DNA from 4 places in the Robertmurraya mesotrionivorans genome. Region 2 is predicted to be linked to each of the others. Evidence: riboswitches for the same ligand, from Rfam matches in the RefSeq annotation. Region 2 holds a riboswitch; each other region holds the start of a gene.
What was found. A riboswitch is a leader RNA that binds a small molecule or an ion and turns the genes downstream of it on or off. The one in region 2 is predicted to bind cyclic di-GMP.
Positions count from the first base shown of each region.

Region 1: another riboswitch for cyclic di-GMP. It lies ahead of ACRX5O_RS15140 (NAD(P)-dependent oxidoreductase); the one in region 2 lies ahead of sinI (DNA-binding anti-repressor SinI).
Region 3: another riboswitch for cyclic di-GMP. It lies ahead of ACRX5O_RS23345 (type II secretion system protein); the one in region 2 lies ahead of sinI (DNA-binding anti-repressor SinI).
Region 4: another riboswitch for cyclic di-GMP. It lies ahead of ACRX5O_RS12415 (OmpL47-type beta-barrel domain-containing protein); the one in region 2 lies ahead of sinI (DNA-binding anti-repressor SinI).

Region 1 covers NZ_JBPCCH010000009.1:52,382-56,280, reverse strand. Annotated here, with positions in the region: gene ACRX5O_RS15150 (cell wall hydrolase) at 1-456, shown strand, start outside; gene ACRX5O_RS15145 (STAS domain-containing protein) at 485-1,312, opposite strand; cyclic di-GMP riboswitch class I at 1,513-1,600, shown strand; gene ACRX5O_RS15140 (NAD(P)-dependent oxidoreductase) at 1,724-2,593, shown strand; gene ACRX5O_RS15135 (cell wall hydrolase) at 2,903-3,499, shown strand; gene ACRX5O_RS15130 (sensor domain-containing diguanylate cyclase) at 3,544-3,899, opposite strand, start outside.
Region 2 covers NZ_JBPCCH010000023.1:17,402-21,300, reverse strand. Annotated here, with positions in the region: gene ACRX5O_RS21725 (pseudouridine-5'-phosphate glycosidase) at 1-675, shown strand, start outside; gene ACRX5O_RS21720 (hypothetical protein) at 987-1,193, shown strand; cyclic di-GMP riboswitch class I at 1,448-1,541, shown strand; gene sinI (DNA-binding anti-repressor SinI) at 1,574-1,708, shown strand; gene ACRX5O_RS21710 (helix-turn-helix domain-containing protein) at 1,839-2,168, opposite strand; gene map (type I methionyl aminopeptidase) at 2,743-3,495, shown strand; gene ACRX5O_RS21700 (hypothetical protein) at 3,545-3,733, shown strand.
Region 3 covers NZ_JBPCCH010000029.1:23,837-27,735, forward strand. Annotated here, with positions in the region: gene ACRX5O_RS23330 (prepilin-type N-terminal cleavage/methylation domain-containing protein) at 1-239, opposite strand, end outside; gene ACRX5O_RS23335 (type IV pilus modification PilV family protein) at 236-625, opposite strand; gene ACRX5O_RS23340 (prepilin peptidase) at 639-1,391, opposite strand; gene ACRX5O_RS23345 (type II secretion system protein) at 1,484-1,885, opposite strand; cyclic di-GMP riboswitch class II at 1,996-2,079, opposite strand; gene ACRX5O_RS23350 (response regulator) at 2,354-2,998, opposite strand; gene ACRX5O_RS23355 (histidine kinase) at 2,967-3,899, opposite strand, start outside.
Region 4 covers NZ_JBPCCH010000006.1:166,024-169,922, reverse strand. Annotated here, with positions in the region: gene ACRX5O_RS12420 (DUF1028 domain-containing protein) at 86-925, shown strand; cyclic di-GMP riboswitch class I at 1,214-1,302, shown strand; gene ACRX5O_RS12415 (OmpL47-type beta-barrel domain-containing protein) at 1,390-3,899, shown strand, end outside.

The DNA.
Region 1 (3,899 bases), on a different contig from region 2:
GTAGTAAGTAAAACTGACAATTCTGCTCTTGAATTAATGAAAGAAAATCATGATAAATTTCCAACATTATATGAAAAGGAAATTGATGTTACAGATCAGGAAAAGGAATTGATGGCTCGACTTGTATCCGCGGAGGCAAAAGGTGAGCCGTACGAAGGGAAAGTGGCAGTTGCAGAGGTTATTATTAACCGTGTAGAGCATGAGGAATTCCCTGATACTGTCAAAGAAGTTGTATACGAGCAGGTATCTGGTACGTATGCATTTTCCCCTGTTCAAAATGGTGAGATTAACAAGCCGGCGGATGAGAAATCAATGGAAGCTGTAGAAGAAGCTTTGGTTGACAAGGAGAATGATACAGAGGCCATATATTTTTATAATCCGGAAATTGCAACGGATACATGGATTTTATCAAGACAAGTGACAGAAACGATTGGTAACCATCGATTTGCGATTTAGAAACCAGGGAATAAACTTCCCTGGTTTTTTACTGAACAAAATATTGCTTTAATGCTTGTTGCAATGTTCCTAATGTTTTTGTCTTCTTATAGAAGGCTGAAACATCTAAATGAATCATTTTTTTCACAACTTCGGCACGTAAACCGGTGATAATCGAGTGGCAACCCATCATGGAAGTGCCGTCGATAATTTTCATAAGATGGTCGATAACATCAGGTTCCATATCGCCAATTCCTGATAAATCAATGATTAACGTTTGCATGCGAAGTCTTCCAATCTCTGTTAGAACCTTTTCTTCTAGAATTGCAGTTCGGAAGGAGTCTACCGTCCCAATTAAAGGTAAAATACATACAGAAGAAGTGATTGGAATAATAGGTACTGATAGATTTTCAACTAGTTGTCTTTGTGCAACAATAAGAGAATCTTTGTATTTTGAATAACTGATAAAGAAAGTGTTCAGAAACTGGTCAACTCGATTATTGATTTGTAGCTCGAGCTGAAAGAAGTCATCTAACGCATATTTGTTGGAAAGAGTGTTAAACGATTGAATAAACTTCCAAAGTGTACGTCGTGTCGCTTGAACCCATTCAAGTTTGAAGGATAATTCAATTGAATGGGTAGCCCATACAATTCCCTCTTGCTTGGCAAAAGCTTTCAGTTCATCCTCATTGCCATCGATAATGTCGATAACTAGCTTTTGAGCATTCGAAACTAAGTTGATATTACCGATTCTTAGTATTTCATCAATCCGACCTTTTACATTTACAGCCTCTAGAAGAAGTGAGTTCTTAAATTTATCTTTATTTTCTTCAATAAAGTGTTTTAAGTCAAAAGAAGCTTGATATGTATATTCCATGAGATGTTCCCCCTTTTACAATTCCCCAAAAACTAATACCCATAAAATGTATTTGATAAACATGTTTTTAAGATAAAAATAATAATGAGATATTTAATAGGGAAAAAGAAGGATTTGGGATAGAAAACAGTGACTTTTATCATAGTTGTCGACTGATTTCGACAAATCTTCTATAATGGGTTTGCTAAAATAAAAAATATAATTGAAAAAGGCAAACTCATTGAAAGGTGGGGACGCAAAGCTACAGATCTAAGGTTCTAAAGGAACTATGATGGCTGAGTTGCCAAGGGAATAATCGGAAGACCTATATCCCTTTGGGTGTAGGTCTTTTCTGTATTTCAAAAAAAGTTTGGACCATACACCTTTCACATTACAAAAAGAAATAAATTTTTAAAATAAGGAGTGATGACATTGAAGGTTGGATTTATCGGCTTGGGCAGTATGGGGTTACCGATGGCAGAAAATCTTTTGAAAAATGGCTATGAATTAGTGGTATACAATCGGACGAAAAGCAAATGCCAAGAATTAGCCAAAAAAGGAGCCTTTATAGCAAATACTCCAGCTGAAGCAGCCGGTCATACGGACATCGTCTTTACCATACTTTCCGACGATACAGCTGTAGAGAATGTCGTGTTTGGAGATGAAGGAATACTTGCTGGGTTACTGCCAGGTGGCATTCATGTGTCTATCAGCACCATCAGCGTGCATTTGGCAAAGACACTAACGGCTGACCATGAAAATGCCCGTCAACATTTTGTTTCTTCCACCGTTTTAGGTCGCCCTGAGGCAGCTGCAGCCGCTGCTTTACGCTTTATTGTTGCAGGTCCAGAAGAGGCAAGAAAGAAAGTCATACCTATCCTGAAAATGTTAGGACAAGATGTTTTCACTGTTGGTGATCAAGGGTATTTATCGAATGTGGCTAAGCTGGGAAATAACTTCTTACTTGTATCCATGTTAGAATCCTTATCAGAAATATTCGTAATGGTGGAGAAGCACGGAGTTGAACCAAAGCAGTTTTTAGAAATTATTAATTCCCTGTTTGCATCTCCAGTTTATAATACTTATGGAAAAATGATTATAAATGAACAGTTTGATCCTGCTGGCTTTAAGCTGAAGCTAGGGTTAAAGGATGTGAATTTAATGATTGATGCAGCAAATGAGGTATCAACGGAGTTGCCAATTGCAACCCTCGCACAATCTCACTACAGTTATGCGATCGAAAAAGGCTGGGGAGACTTAGATTGGGCAGCCATCATGAAGGTACTAAAGGATATTAATTAGGTAGAGTCAGTCGGCTCTACTTTTTTAATTTTTTGGAGGTAAATTAGAGGTCAAAATTGAGTGGGTCAGGTGGTTTTTTTACAAAAAAGCTTGTCATAATTCAGTAATATGTTTGTAATACCACCCTAATCAAGAAAAAAACGAATAAAATATGCTGGAAATTTGACCCTTTTCAAAGCTTGTGAAACGTTGATACCATTACTGTTGGAAAAATTAACTAGTTGTAGGGAAAAATTGGTTCATGAAACGGTATGTTACATCTGGTAATCTACTAGTTGTTCGAGAAAACAGCAATTGGAGGTACAAGCTATGAAAATGCTAAAAAAATTACTAGTGATCTCAACTCTATCATTTACATTGGTTGGATTCGGAACAGCAGCAGATGCTGCTACTCAAACACATGTGGTACAAAAAGGAGACACGTTCTGGAATATTGGTTCTAAGTATGGTGTTTCTGTTCTAAAGTTAATGAAGCAGAATAACAAAACGACATCACTTTTATATCCAGGTGAAAAGCTAGTGATTCCGGCAACTACTTTGTCAACAGCTGATAAGGATCTATTAGCGAGACTCGTAAGTGCGGAAGCTAAAGGGGAATCTTATGCGGGGAAAGTAGCTGTTGCGACAGTTATTTTAAATCGTGTGAACCACCCAGATTTTCCTAACACAGTAAGTGAAGTTATTTATCAAATCGACCAAGGTTATTATGCGTTTACACCGGTTCAAAATGGAACCATTAACCAAGCGTCAGATGAAGAATCAAAGCGTGCAGTTGACGAGGCGTTAGCGTTCCAAGGACAGGGACAAGGTTCATTATATTTTTATAATCCACAAACAGCGGCAAGTAACTGGGTGTTCTCTCGTGAAACAACGATTACGATTGGAAACCATAGATTTGCAAAATAAAAAATGGCAAGAGGGGATTGTACCCTCTTGCATACATATAGTTACTACCCATAAATAGCCACTTGATCTCTACCGTTATTCTTTACATAATACAGCGAATGATCAGCATGCAAAATCATTTCATTCACATTCTTATACTCTTGAAAATCATTGCTACATAACCCGATACTAAGCGTTAAATATATGGAATGACCGTTTTCTAACATAAAAGGAACTATACGATGAAGCTCAATTAGTTCCTCGGCGATTTGTGAAGCGTTATGATGATCTAATTGGTTTAAAAAGACAATAAATTCCTCTCCGCCGTATCGACCGACGATCCCGTAGTTCTTACAAACTTTTTGAATTTGATTAGCAACAAATACAATGGCTTGATCTCCGATGGTATGACCATACGTAT
Region 2 (3,899 bases):
CGAAAGGACATTGAAAAGGCGAGCCGTAGAGATCTACCGTACCTAGTTGCGACGAAGAAAAATGGAGCAACAACGGTAGCGGCAACGATGATCTGTGCAGAGCTTGCTGGAATTGAAGTGTTTGTAACAGGTGGTATTGGTGGAGTTCACCGTGAAGCAGAAGTAACGATGGATGTTTCAGCTGATCTTCAAGAACTCGCTCAAACCAATGTTGCTGTTGTGTGTGCAGGGGCGAAATCTATTCTTGATATTGGTTTAACACTAGAGTATTTAGAAACGCATGGGGTGCCAGTCGTTGGCTTTGGTACCGATGTACTTCCCGCTTTTTATACAAGAACAAGTCCCTTCCAAGTAAACGTTCAAGTGGAAAATGAAAAGGAAGCAGCAAGCATGATTCGTACAAAGTGGGAGTTAGGATTGAAGGGTGGAGTGGTTATTGCCAACCCAATCCCAGAAACAGATGCTCTTGAAGAGGAATTTATCAACGGTGTGATTGAATCGGCATTAAAAGAAGCAAAGGAAAATGAGATTGCGGGTAAAAATGTTACTCCATTCCTTTTATCAAAGGTAAAAGAATTAACAGAAGGAAGAAGCTTGGAAGCAAATATTGCCTTGGTTAAGAATAATGCTGAGGTTGGATCAAAAATAGCTGTTCAACTTAACACTCTATCTTAAAAAATATTTTTGTGGAGTCAGTCTCATAAGGACTGATTCCTTTTTTTTTGCATAAAAATAGTACTAGATTTACAAACTCCGAATATGTACACTACAACGAACAATTTGTTCTTAAAAAAATTATAAAAGTGAGAAATAAGGAGAAAGGAGATGAAAACTGAAGGAAACTGTTCATTATAACGAAAAAATGGTCCGTTTAGGGTGTTTAGTTTAAAAGCACTACCGTCTAAAATAAAAGTAAATTATTCTTTATATAGAACGGAATTTAATAGAATAAGAAACGAAAACTATTAGAATAGTAGGTGGCGGGAATGTACCGAAAGAACTGTGACAAATGTTATCGCCCTTCATACAGCAGTTCGGAAGCAGGGGAATGGATCTGTCCTATATGTGGTCATAATCTAACAAAGTTACCTTTTTTTGATGCAGTTACACTTGAAAGGGTACATGTAAATATCATTCCTATCCAAAGAAAATTAAAAGCATATGAGAATCAAAAACTAGGAATAAAGACTTAATTGGTAGAAGTCAGAAAATTTTAAAAATGATTTCGACAGTGGGTGACATGAAGGCTTATGATTTTTGTGCTTGATCTTACAAATGTTAAAAAATGTATGTGACCTTTGGTGCTAAATTGTTCTTTATGGAGGTCTGTGTCGAATAGTGTAAGTAAAAAGTTGGGAAATTTTAAAAGTATGTGACAAATTTTTACACAATTTACTAAAATCGAGTAGTAAAATGATTGATAAGTGAATCACATGGGGTACGAGAATACAGAAAAAGGCAAACCTTCTGAAAAGAGGGGACGCAAAGTCGCAGGTCTAAGGTAGTTAGAAGTTTTTTGCTAAGACGGCTGGACTGCCTGGAATACGATCGTATTTTAGGGGGAGATTGAGGGATGTTGGAAACGAGTGACGTTACGTTAGAAGAGCTAGATTATGAGTGGATGATGTTGATCATTGAGGCAAAAAAGTTAGGCCTAGAGAAAGATGAGATTAGAAGATTTTTAGGTGAGAAGGAAATTAGAGGGTAAAAAGAAACTGGCTTACTTAGCATGTTGTTTCATACATAGAATGAGAGTATTTCTATTTGGGTCGGACCATATGGGAATGCTTTTTATTTTGGAAAAAAAGACAAAATCACCTGGATTTTGTCTTTTTGCATTAGTTATTATTTGATTGATTACTTCTCCATTTATTAAACTCAAGAAATTCTTTAAACTGATCCTTTGAAACCCCGGAGTTCATAGCCTCTTTCACAAGCTTCATCCAGTCAGAGTCTAGTTCGTCTTTATTGGGGTGCTCGTGTATAAGATGGTCAACTGGTACATGAAGGACAGCTGAAATTTTCTCGAGAAATTGGATAGATGGATTCGTTTGTAAATTTCTCTCTAATGAACTTAAGTATGATTTAGCGACACCAGCTTGTTCAGCTAGCTCAGACATGGACATTTTCTTTTCAAGACGAAGTTTTTTAACACGATCTCCAATCATCTAGATCACTCACCTATCTCTCTGTATGAATTCATAATAGCAAAAAAATTTGGTTAGTTCCATATTCAGAACGAAAATAGTAGATTTCGTTCTTAAAATTTCTTTAGTTAGTCACAAATGGATGGTTAATACGGTTCTAGTGATTAAAAGCTGATTAACAACTTTTAATGCTTCTATGTAGCATTATACACAATACAATTCGTATTGAAAGTGATAATTGTGGGCGTAACTAAAAAATTTCCATTGTCCACCCCAGATGGACAAAACCACCCAATCTGTCCACGAACGGTGATAGACACCACAAAAAGACAGAATGGCCCATTTTGTCCACGAAGGGTGTCTGTCACCCTTTTATACCCGGGATTGGGGTGGGTGAAACCTATTTTTTTTGTTCGACAAATTCTTTTTTGGATTTTGTTGTTTTTAAAGGGGGGAAGGGAATTCAATCAAACGTTTGATTGACTATTGTTTGCGGATATCTAACAAAATTAGACATAGGAATGCTTTGCTAATATAGACCGATAGAGAGTACAATAAAGACTATACATTATTGGGATTTGGGGAAGTGAGATAAATGATTGTTTTAAAATCACCTCGTGAAATTGAGGCCATGAAAAAAGCCGGGGAGCTTCTGGCTGCTTGTCATAAAGAAATTAAAAAAATGATCAAACCAGGAATAACAACTTGGGAAATTGACCAGTTTGTTGATAAATATTTAGCGCAGCATGGTGCAATTGCTCAGCAAAAAGGTTATAGAGGTTACGAGTACGCAACATGTGCTAGTATTAATGATGAGATTTGCCACGGCTTTCCAAGAAAAGAACCTCTAAATACAGGGGACATTGTCACCATAGATATGGTTGTCAATGTGAATAGCGCCTTAGCAGACTCTGCGTGGACGTATATCGTCGGAGAAGCTTCTGAAGAAACAAACCGCCTTGTAGAGGTAACAAAAACTAGCTTATACAAAGGAATTGAAGCAGCCATCGTAGGAAATCGAATCGGAGATATCGGACATGCGATCCAAACCTACGTGGAAGGAGAGGGATTCTCGGTCGTAAGAAACTTTATTGGTCATGGAATTGGCCCCTCCATTCATGAAAAGCCGGATGTTCCGCACTTTGGACTACCGGGCAAAGGTCCTCGCATAAAAGAGGGAATGGTATTTACGATCGAACCGATGGTTAATGTCGGAAGCTACGAAACAAAGATGGATTCCAATGGTTGGACAGCTCGTACCGTGGATGGAAAAAACTCAGCTCAATTTGAGCACACCATTGCCATCACGAAGAATGGTCCGATCATTCTAACGGATCAAGGTGAATAATCAATCAATATCAACACAAAACTATATGAAGCAAGATGGAGGAAGACCCATGACAGAAAACCATGAAACAGAAAAAAAGAAAATTAGCTTACAAGATGCGATTAAGCAACAACTAGAAAAAAAGAAAAATCAGCAAGCAGGAGGAAAAGCTAGCGCCAACGGTCCTGCGACAACAAAGAAAATGAAAAGCCAGCAAACCAAAAAGGTGAGCAATCAACGCCGTAAGATGGGTGTGTAATTAGCAAGAATTAAAATTAGGGAACAACACGTCAACTAGTGCTGTTCCCTATTGCTTTTAAAAACCATTATTCCTCATCTTGTACTTCGCCATCGCCAATCTCATCTTCTCCTGGTGCATCGTCACAAGCAACGACAGACGTCACTAGAAAACCAGCAAGCAATAT
Region 3 (3,899 bases), on a different contig from region 2:
AACTTAATTTCACCATTAGAATAAACAATCTTACTACTAATCTCCTGTCCATCTCTAACAGTATTTGAGATGGTTTCCATAATGAAACGCGCCTCTCTCTGTAGTTCATTTTCCTTTGCTACTGCTCGTTCCATTTTTGTCCCATAGCTAAACAGTGAAAAGGCAAGTGCTGAGATACTTACCATAATTAAAATGACAATGAGTAATTCAATTAGTGTTACACCTTTTTCATTTCTCACTGCTTTTTCACCACCGTGACAAGTTCTATACTTGAAGAGTCATTTGATACTACTTTTGCCGTTATTTCAGTAAAATCAATCGCACTATACCTAACCGTTTTCTCTGTTAATGTAACTTTTGCATCATGGTTTGCAATGGTAGTGGAGACACATCCTTGATCGTCTTTGCAATAATATTGTGTAGGAGAAACTCCACTTTTGTACCCTTTTTCACGGATAGTCTCCATGATCTGTTGACCATAATAATTCAATTGCGTATCTTCACCTTGCTCTACCGTCCTAGTAAAGGAACCTGTCATAATTAGGAGCAAAGGCACAATTACCATTCCAGCAATAACGACAGAGATCAATAATTCAATTAAAGTTACTCCCTTTTCGTTGTTCATTTTTATCTGCCCCTTATAGGAGTAATGAGCTGTACCAAGTCCAAATTTCTTCCCCGTACAGATAAGCCACTAATGTTCCAATCATAATCGATGGCCCAAAGGCAATCGGTTCTTTTCTTTTAACTATTTTCAAAGAGATTAATAGTAGTCCCACAACTGCTCCTACAAACGAAGCTAAAACCAAGCTCATTACAGTAAGTGCTGGGCCAAGTACCATTCCAATGGCTGCATATAGCTTAATGTCACCGCCACCCATTCCGCCTTTGCTGACAACCGCCAATAATAACAGTAAACCAAAGCCTACAGCTCCACCGATTAAATAAGTTAGGAGTGGCTCCTCACCAATGAAGAATCTTGTAATTATTAACACCACTATACTAGGTAATGTAATTACGTCTAAAATTAACTTTTCGCGAATGTCGGTTAGTACAGACAGAATTAATAAAGTTGATAAAAGGATTGCAGGTATTAACTCTGGTGTAAGATTGATTTTCTTGTACACAAGGAAAAAAATAATGGCAGTCATACCTTCTCCTAATGGATATAGAGGAGATATTTTTTCTTTACAATAACGACAACGGCCCTTTAGGAGTAGGTAACTAAATAGAGGAAATAAGTCAAAGAAACCCAGCCTGTGGTTACAGTAGGTACAGTGGGATGGTGGGTAGGAGATAGATTCTCTTTTTAAGAGACGGATTGCTACTACGTTAAAGAAGCTACCGAACAGTAAGGATATAATTATTACTAGGACATCAACTATGAGCATCTTGTAATCTCCTTTTCTTTAATAACTGTTTGAGATAATAAAAAAAATAAAGCTGCCGCTATCTATGGAGACGCAGCAGCCATTTATAATATTTATTGAGTACAAGCGGCAGTTTTATCGCCTGAGGTCGTAGCAGTAATAACTACCTTTTTACTACCATTTAACTCAAAATTACCTGAACAATCTGTAAATGTTTTAATCGATGGCTTTGAATCTAAAAAAGGTCCCCCAATATTAGAATTGCCACTCTCAGCTAATAACAAAGTATCTAAACTAGCTGGAGGTCCATCATTAAGGGTTGTATATCTATTAACAGCATCTTGTAATATTGTTAGATTTTGTGCATTAGTACTCTTAGCCGCATCATCCTTATTACTCATCACCATCGGTATCGCCACAGCAGCAATAATCCCCAAAATAACAATTACAACTAACAGTTCAATTAGTGTTAGACCAGCTTGGTCTTTCATTTTCTTCTTTAATGATTTTAACATGAAGAAAGGTCCCCCTTAATAGTTTTTTAGTTTGTATATTTCAAAAGTCGTTCTCGGACTTTTAAAATCTGAAAATAAAAAAACCTATACAGCTCATTCGGTAAGAATGTAGTTGTATAGGTCGGTTGCACCAATCGCTCGATATGACTCAGGTGCCCATGTACAAGTCATATTTCGTCGCGCCCTATTTGTTAACGTAATGTGATAAACATTACTTATGTACTAGTTATTCTATATTAAAAAAAATGAAATTAAAAGAGGATTTTTGTAAATTTATAACTAGAAATATTATATTTAAAAATTGCTCCATCCATCATTAAACCTAGCCTTACAAGTGTTTCAAAAAACACTTTCTAAAAAATCAATTTCAAAATATAATATCGTAAACATTTAACATACATTAAACAAATTTAGTTCCATTTACCTACGAGAACGAAAAAGGCCATCTATAAAAGACCGCCCTTACTACTATTCCATATTCGAAATATTAACAATCTGAATCGCTTCTTCTCGGCTCGACACCTGGAGTTTGTTCAGGATATTGGTTACATAGTTAGATACGGTTTTGTTCGAGATGTTGAGGTGCTCGGCAATTTCTTTATTGGTTGCTCCATCGGCAATTAAATAGAGTACTTCACGCTCCCGACTGGTTAGTTCAGGAAAGAGCTGTTCACTCGCAGCCGGTCTTGTAGAGGAAAAATAGTGAACCATTTTAGCAGCAATCTCGGCACTAAAAATCGCTTCACCAGCTGCAATTGTTTTTATCGCTCGGATAATTTCTTCCTTCCCTGCATCCTTTAAAATATACCCTTTTGCCCCCATCCTCATCGCGGTAAAAACCGATTGATCATCCTTAAACATCGTAAAAATTAATATATTGGTCTCGGGATTGGATTGCTTAATTTTCTTTGTCGCCTCAATTCCGTTCATCCCTGGCATTCGAATATCCATTAAAATAACATCCGGATTCAGCTGCTTGGCTTGGTTGACTACATCCTCACCCGAGTTAGCCTCGCCAACAATTTCTATTTCAGGTACCGTTTTTAAGTACGTAGATACTCCGTACAGAAAGAACGGGTGATCATCTGCTAATAGCACTCGTATCGTTTTCATACCTTTCCCCCTCTTTCTCTTTTATGAGAGGGATCCAAGCTAAGATTCTTGTTCCACCCTCTATCATCCGTTCTATGGTTAGTTCTCCGCCTAGCTCTGCTGCCCGTTCTTTCATAGATGGAACACCAAGCCCCCCTATCGTTCTTGCTTCTTTCTTTTCAATAAACCCTATTCCATCATCACATATCTCTATAACCAACCGATCCTCCAACTCCATAAGTGATACACTCGCATGGTTTGCCTGTGCATGCCTTACCACATTCACGACCCCTTCGGAAATAATCCTGAAAACAGCCACTTCCACTGCGGGAGGAATACCCTCTAACTTTTCAGGAAGCTCATACGAGAAGGAAGGTGAAGCCTTATTTGTTTTTCCAATCGAGGATACCTCCTCAATCCGCTGTTTAACAGCAGCCACTAAACCTAGCTCGTCAATCGCTGCTGGCCTTAAGTCATAAACCAGTCTTCGAATATCATCTACTGTTCCAAGAATCATTCTTTGGTGTTCTGCTAATAATGTTTTCACGGTTTGTGGATCTTTTTCAACGAGATCCTCTGCAGCGGCTGCAGTATACGCCAGTGCAGCAAGTCTCGGAGCTAGGTCATCGTGTAAATTTCTTCGTAAAAAATGCCTTTCTTCCTCTCTAGCTAATACTAATCTCTCTCGTGATGTCTGCAGCACACGGTTCAGTGCTTTTACATCCTCTGTAGCTTTTAAATCTTGTAACAGTGGACCAAGCTGCTGAATCAACACTTCCCAAAGCTTTTCATCTGCTTTCGTAAACGCTTCTCCAGGGGACCTAGGAGCAACTAGTAAACACCCAATCATGACCCCACGATACATAATGGGTAATCGCCGAACCTCTGGTTGCCTCTCTCCGTATTGAGCAAGAATAATTTC
Region 4 (3,899 bases), on a different contig from region 2:
TTCCGTAAGCTGGTGTTGCTAGCGCAACAAAGGCTTCCTTCAGGTGAAACTATCCTAATTAGAATTTAGGGGGGGAGGCAAAAACATGACGTTTTCAATCGTAGGTTATGACCCAAAGGAGAAAGAATGGGGAATTGCGGTGCAATCGAAGTTTCTTGGAGTTGGCGCCGTGGTTCCGTTCGCGAAGGCTGGAGTAGGTGTTGTTGCGACACAGTCTTACGCGAATACGGCTTATGGTCCGGAGGCATTGAAGTTGTTTTCAGAAGGAAAGTCAGCGGAAGAGGTGATCGAAATCATTACCTCACAGGATGAGGACAAGGATCTCCGCCAGGTTGGAGTCATCGATGCAAACGGAAATGCTGCCACTTTTACCGGTGAAAAATGTTATGACTGGGCAGGTGGAATCACCGGAGAGCATTTTGCCGCACAAGGGAATATTTTAGTCGACGAACAGACCGTACAAGCGATGGCAAAAACGTTTCAAGAGACAAGTGGAACATTAGCCGAGCGCTTACTCGCTGGAATGAACGCAGGGCAAGAGGCTGGTGGAGATAGTCGGGGCCAGCAATCAGCTGCCCTATTAGTGGTGAAGGAAGCGGGCGGTTATGGTGGATACAATGACCGATTCATTGATCTTCGTGTCGACGACCATCCGGAGCCGATTAAAGAGCTGATTCGTGTGTTTGGTTTGCAACAGCTATACTTTGCTCCTCCAAAGCAAGAGCGGATTGCTTCGATTGAAGGGCATGTGAAGGAAGAATTGATCGCGTACTTAAGACGACATGGATATTTAGATTTGTATGTTGATGAGGAAAGCGTTCACAAGGCACTGACGCGTTATATACATACAGAGAACTTTGAATCGCGTGAGTTAGAGCGTGGGAAAATTGACTTGGACGTGCTTGATTATATGAAAAAGCAATAGTTGTGTATAGCCCCCAGTAATGGGGGTTTTTATGTGGGAAATTTTATACTGTTGTAGGTATGTGGATCTTAAGAGACTCCCTAAGAATTGAATCCGAAAGACGAAAAGTATCAAAGAATCATGTGTAAATACCTATCTCATTATAAAAATAAAATAGTATAATCGAACTAAATTTAGGTAGTTAATCCTAAATAACTCCCGTTAACTGCCGATAATAGATTTATAACGCACATGCTTGGAGGTGAAACAATAGTAATAGATGAGTTTTAAAAATGATTGTACTTAATGAAGTGAAAAGGGCAAATCACGGGAAACGGTGAGACGCAAAACTAAGAGGGCCTTACCCGCAGAAATGCGAATGGCAGCCAGTTACCACAAGAAGTCATAGATTGTCTTTTCTATGAACCTTTCTTATGGGGTTCTTTTTTATTTGCCTTTTTTAACATGAAAGGTAGGGTAAATTTATGTTGAAAAGAATGTTTAATATTCCAGTTCTACTAGTCGTTCTTATGCTTATCTATCAATTGATTGTCCCAATCGGTAGTATAAGAGCTTCTGCAAATACTGGAACCATGCTTCCGCCTAGTAATCTAGCTTATCAGTCAGTTACTCCAGACGATGGAAAGCTAACTTGGAGTGCTGTATTTGGAGCAAGTGGATATCAAGTTTATGAAATTAAAGACGGACAGCTTACGGTGCTTGGAACAACAACGGGCACTTCGTATGATCTAAAAGATTTGCCAGAAGGCTCTTATAGATACGTAGTTTCTACTTTATCTAGTCAAGGGGAGTCTGGTCCATCAGCACCGGTAAGCACAGAAATTAGATATCCTGAGATGCAAACGCCAGCAACCTTTGCAGCAACGATTCAAAATGGAAATGATGTTGTATTAAGCTGGGGAGCTTCACAGTACGCAGAGAAATACAACATATATCAAGTATTAGAGAATGGTGAAAAGTCATTCGTAAACTCAACTAATACCCTGACATATAGTTTTTCTAATGTGGCCGAGGGGGCTTACTCTTACGCGGTTTCTTCTTTTCATCCACTATATGGGGAATCTACTACATCAACTCCAGTCAATGTAAATGTAGTAAAGCCAGTGATGAAAGCTCCAGCGAATCTCTCTTTTACAATTGCGAACGTGACGGATGTTACGTTGAAGTGGCAGGCAGCGGAGTTTGCAAATAGTTATAGTGTATATTCAGTGAAAAACGGACAGTTAGAATTAGTAGAAACAGTTACGAGTACCAATGTTACATTTAAGAATTTACCTGCAGGAGACTACGTATATCAGGTGTATTCAAATAGCTCACGTTTTGGAAGTTCTGTAGAAGGTAGCGAGGTTACTTTCTCTGTTCAATCTATCGAGATGGCTCCCCCTGAAAATGTAAATGCTAAAATCCAAAACAAAAATGATGTAGTAGTTAGTTGGACCTCAGTACCATATGCAACAGGGTATAAAGTGTATCAGGTTGTGGATGGTGTGAAAGTATTAAAGGGAACAGTAACTGGAACTTCTTTTTCAGCTACTATGCTACCTGGTGGCGAATACGTGTATGAGGTTCATTCAACTAGTGACCGATTTGGAGAGTCTGAAAAGGGTACACAAGTTACTTTTACCATCGAGACAGTAAAAGTAAACCCACCTACTGAACTTGCGTATAAAATTCTAAATGGCAATGATATCGTCTTAAGCTGGAAAACAGCTGAAAATGCTACGAATTATAAGGTCTATCAAGTAGTTGGAGACCAAAAGATATTAAAGAACACAGTAACAGGCACATCTGTTACATTTACGAACATGCCAGCAGGCAATTACAAGTATGAAGTATATACAAATAGCACTCGATTTGGAGAATCAGAGGGAAGTGATGTAGTGTCCTTCGTACTGGATCAGGTAGTAGTAGCAACACCAGGGAATGCAGGATATGAGATTTCTAATGGTAATGATTTAAAATTACAATGGGATTCAGTTGAGTTTGCCAATAGTTATAAAGTGTATCAGGTAGTAGATGGGAAAAAGGTTTTAAAAACAACCGGTTCTTCCTTATCAACAACTATTTCTAATCTTCCCGAGGGTGAATATAGATACGAAATCTATGCGTATAGTAGTAGATTTGGTGAATCGCCAGTTGGAGCGGTGGTAGAGCTAGCATTGGTGCATCCAGAAATGAAGGCGCCTGCCAATGGAAGTTATACGATCACTGGACCATCTTCGTTCGCATTAAAGTGGGATGCGGTAGATTATGCAAATAGCTATAAGATCTATCAAGTAGTTGATGGAAATAAAACATTAAAGAATACCATTACTGGAACTAGTATGGCCTACTCGAATATGGCACCAGGTGAGTATCAATATGAGATCAATTCGTATTCTACTCGTTTTGGAGAATCAAGAGTTGGAACTTCTATTAAGTTCACCTTAAGTGGTCTAAAATTAGCAACTCCTGAAAATCCTAGCTATACCATTAGCAATGGAAATGACATTACCCTTAAGTGGAATGCTGTTCAATATGCAAATAACTATAATATTTATCAGTTGATTAATGGAGAAGAAGTATTATTAAAAAGGATTACGGTGACAAGTACAACTTTAACCAATGTAGCTGAAGGTCCATTCCAATACATTATTAAGGCAAACTCTACATTATTTGGAGAGTCTCCAGAAGGTGCTGTACTTGAAGGGAACTTAGTACACCCTGACTTGGCTAAGCCTGGAAATGCCAACTACACTGTCTCAAACGGAAATGAGATAACTCTGAAATGGGATACTGTTCAGTATGCAAATGGATACCAAATCTACCAACTGATAGATGGAGAAAAGCAGTTTGTTCGTAAAGTAACAGGAACAACCATCAATTTTTCAAACATGCCAGAGGGTGATTATCAGTATGTCGTTCACTCTTACAGTGATCGTTTTGGGGAATCATCGGAGGGTAGCGAACTGGTGTTTACATTGGTACATCCAGT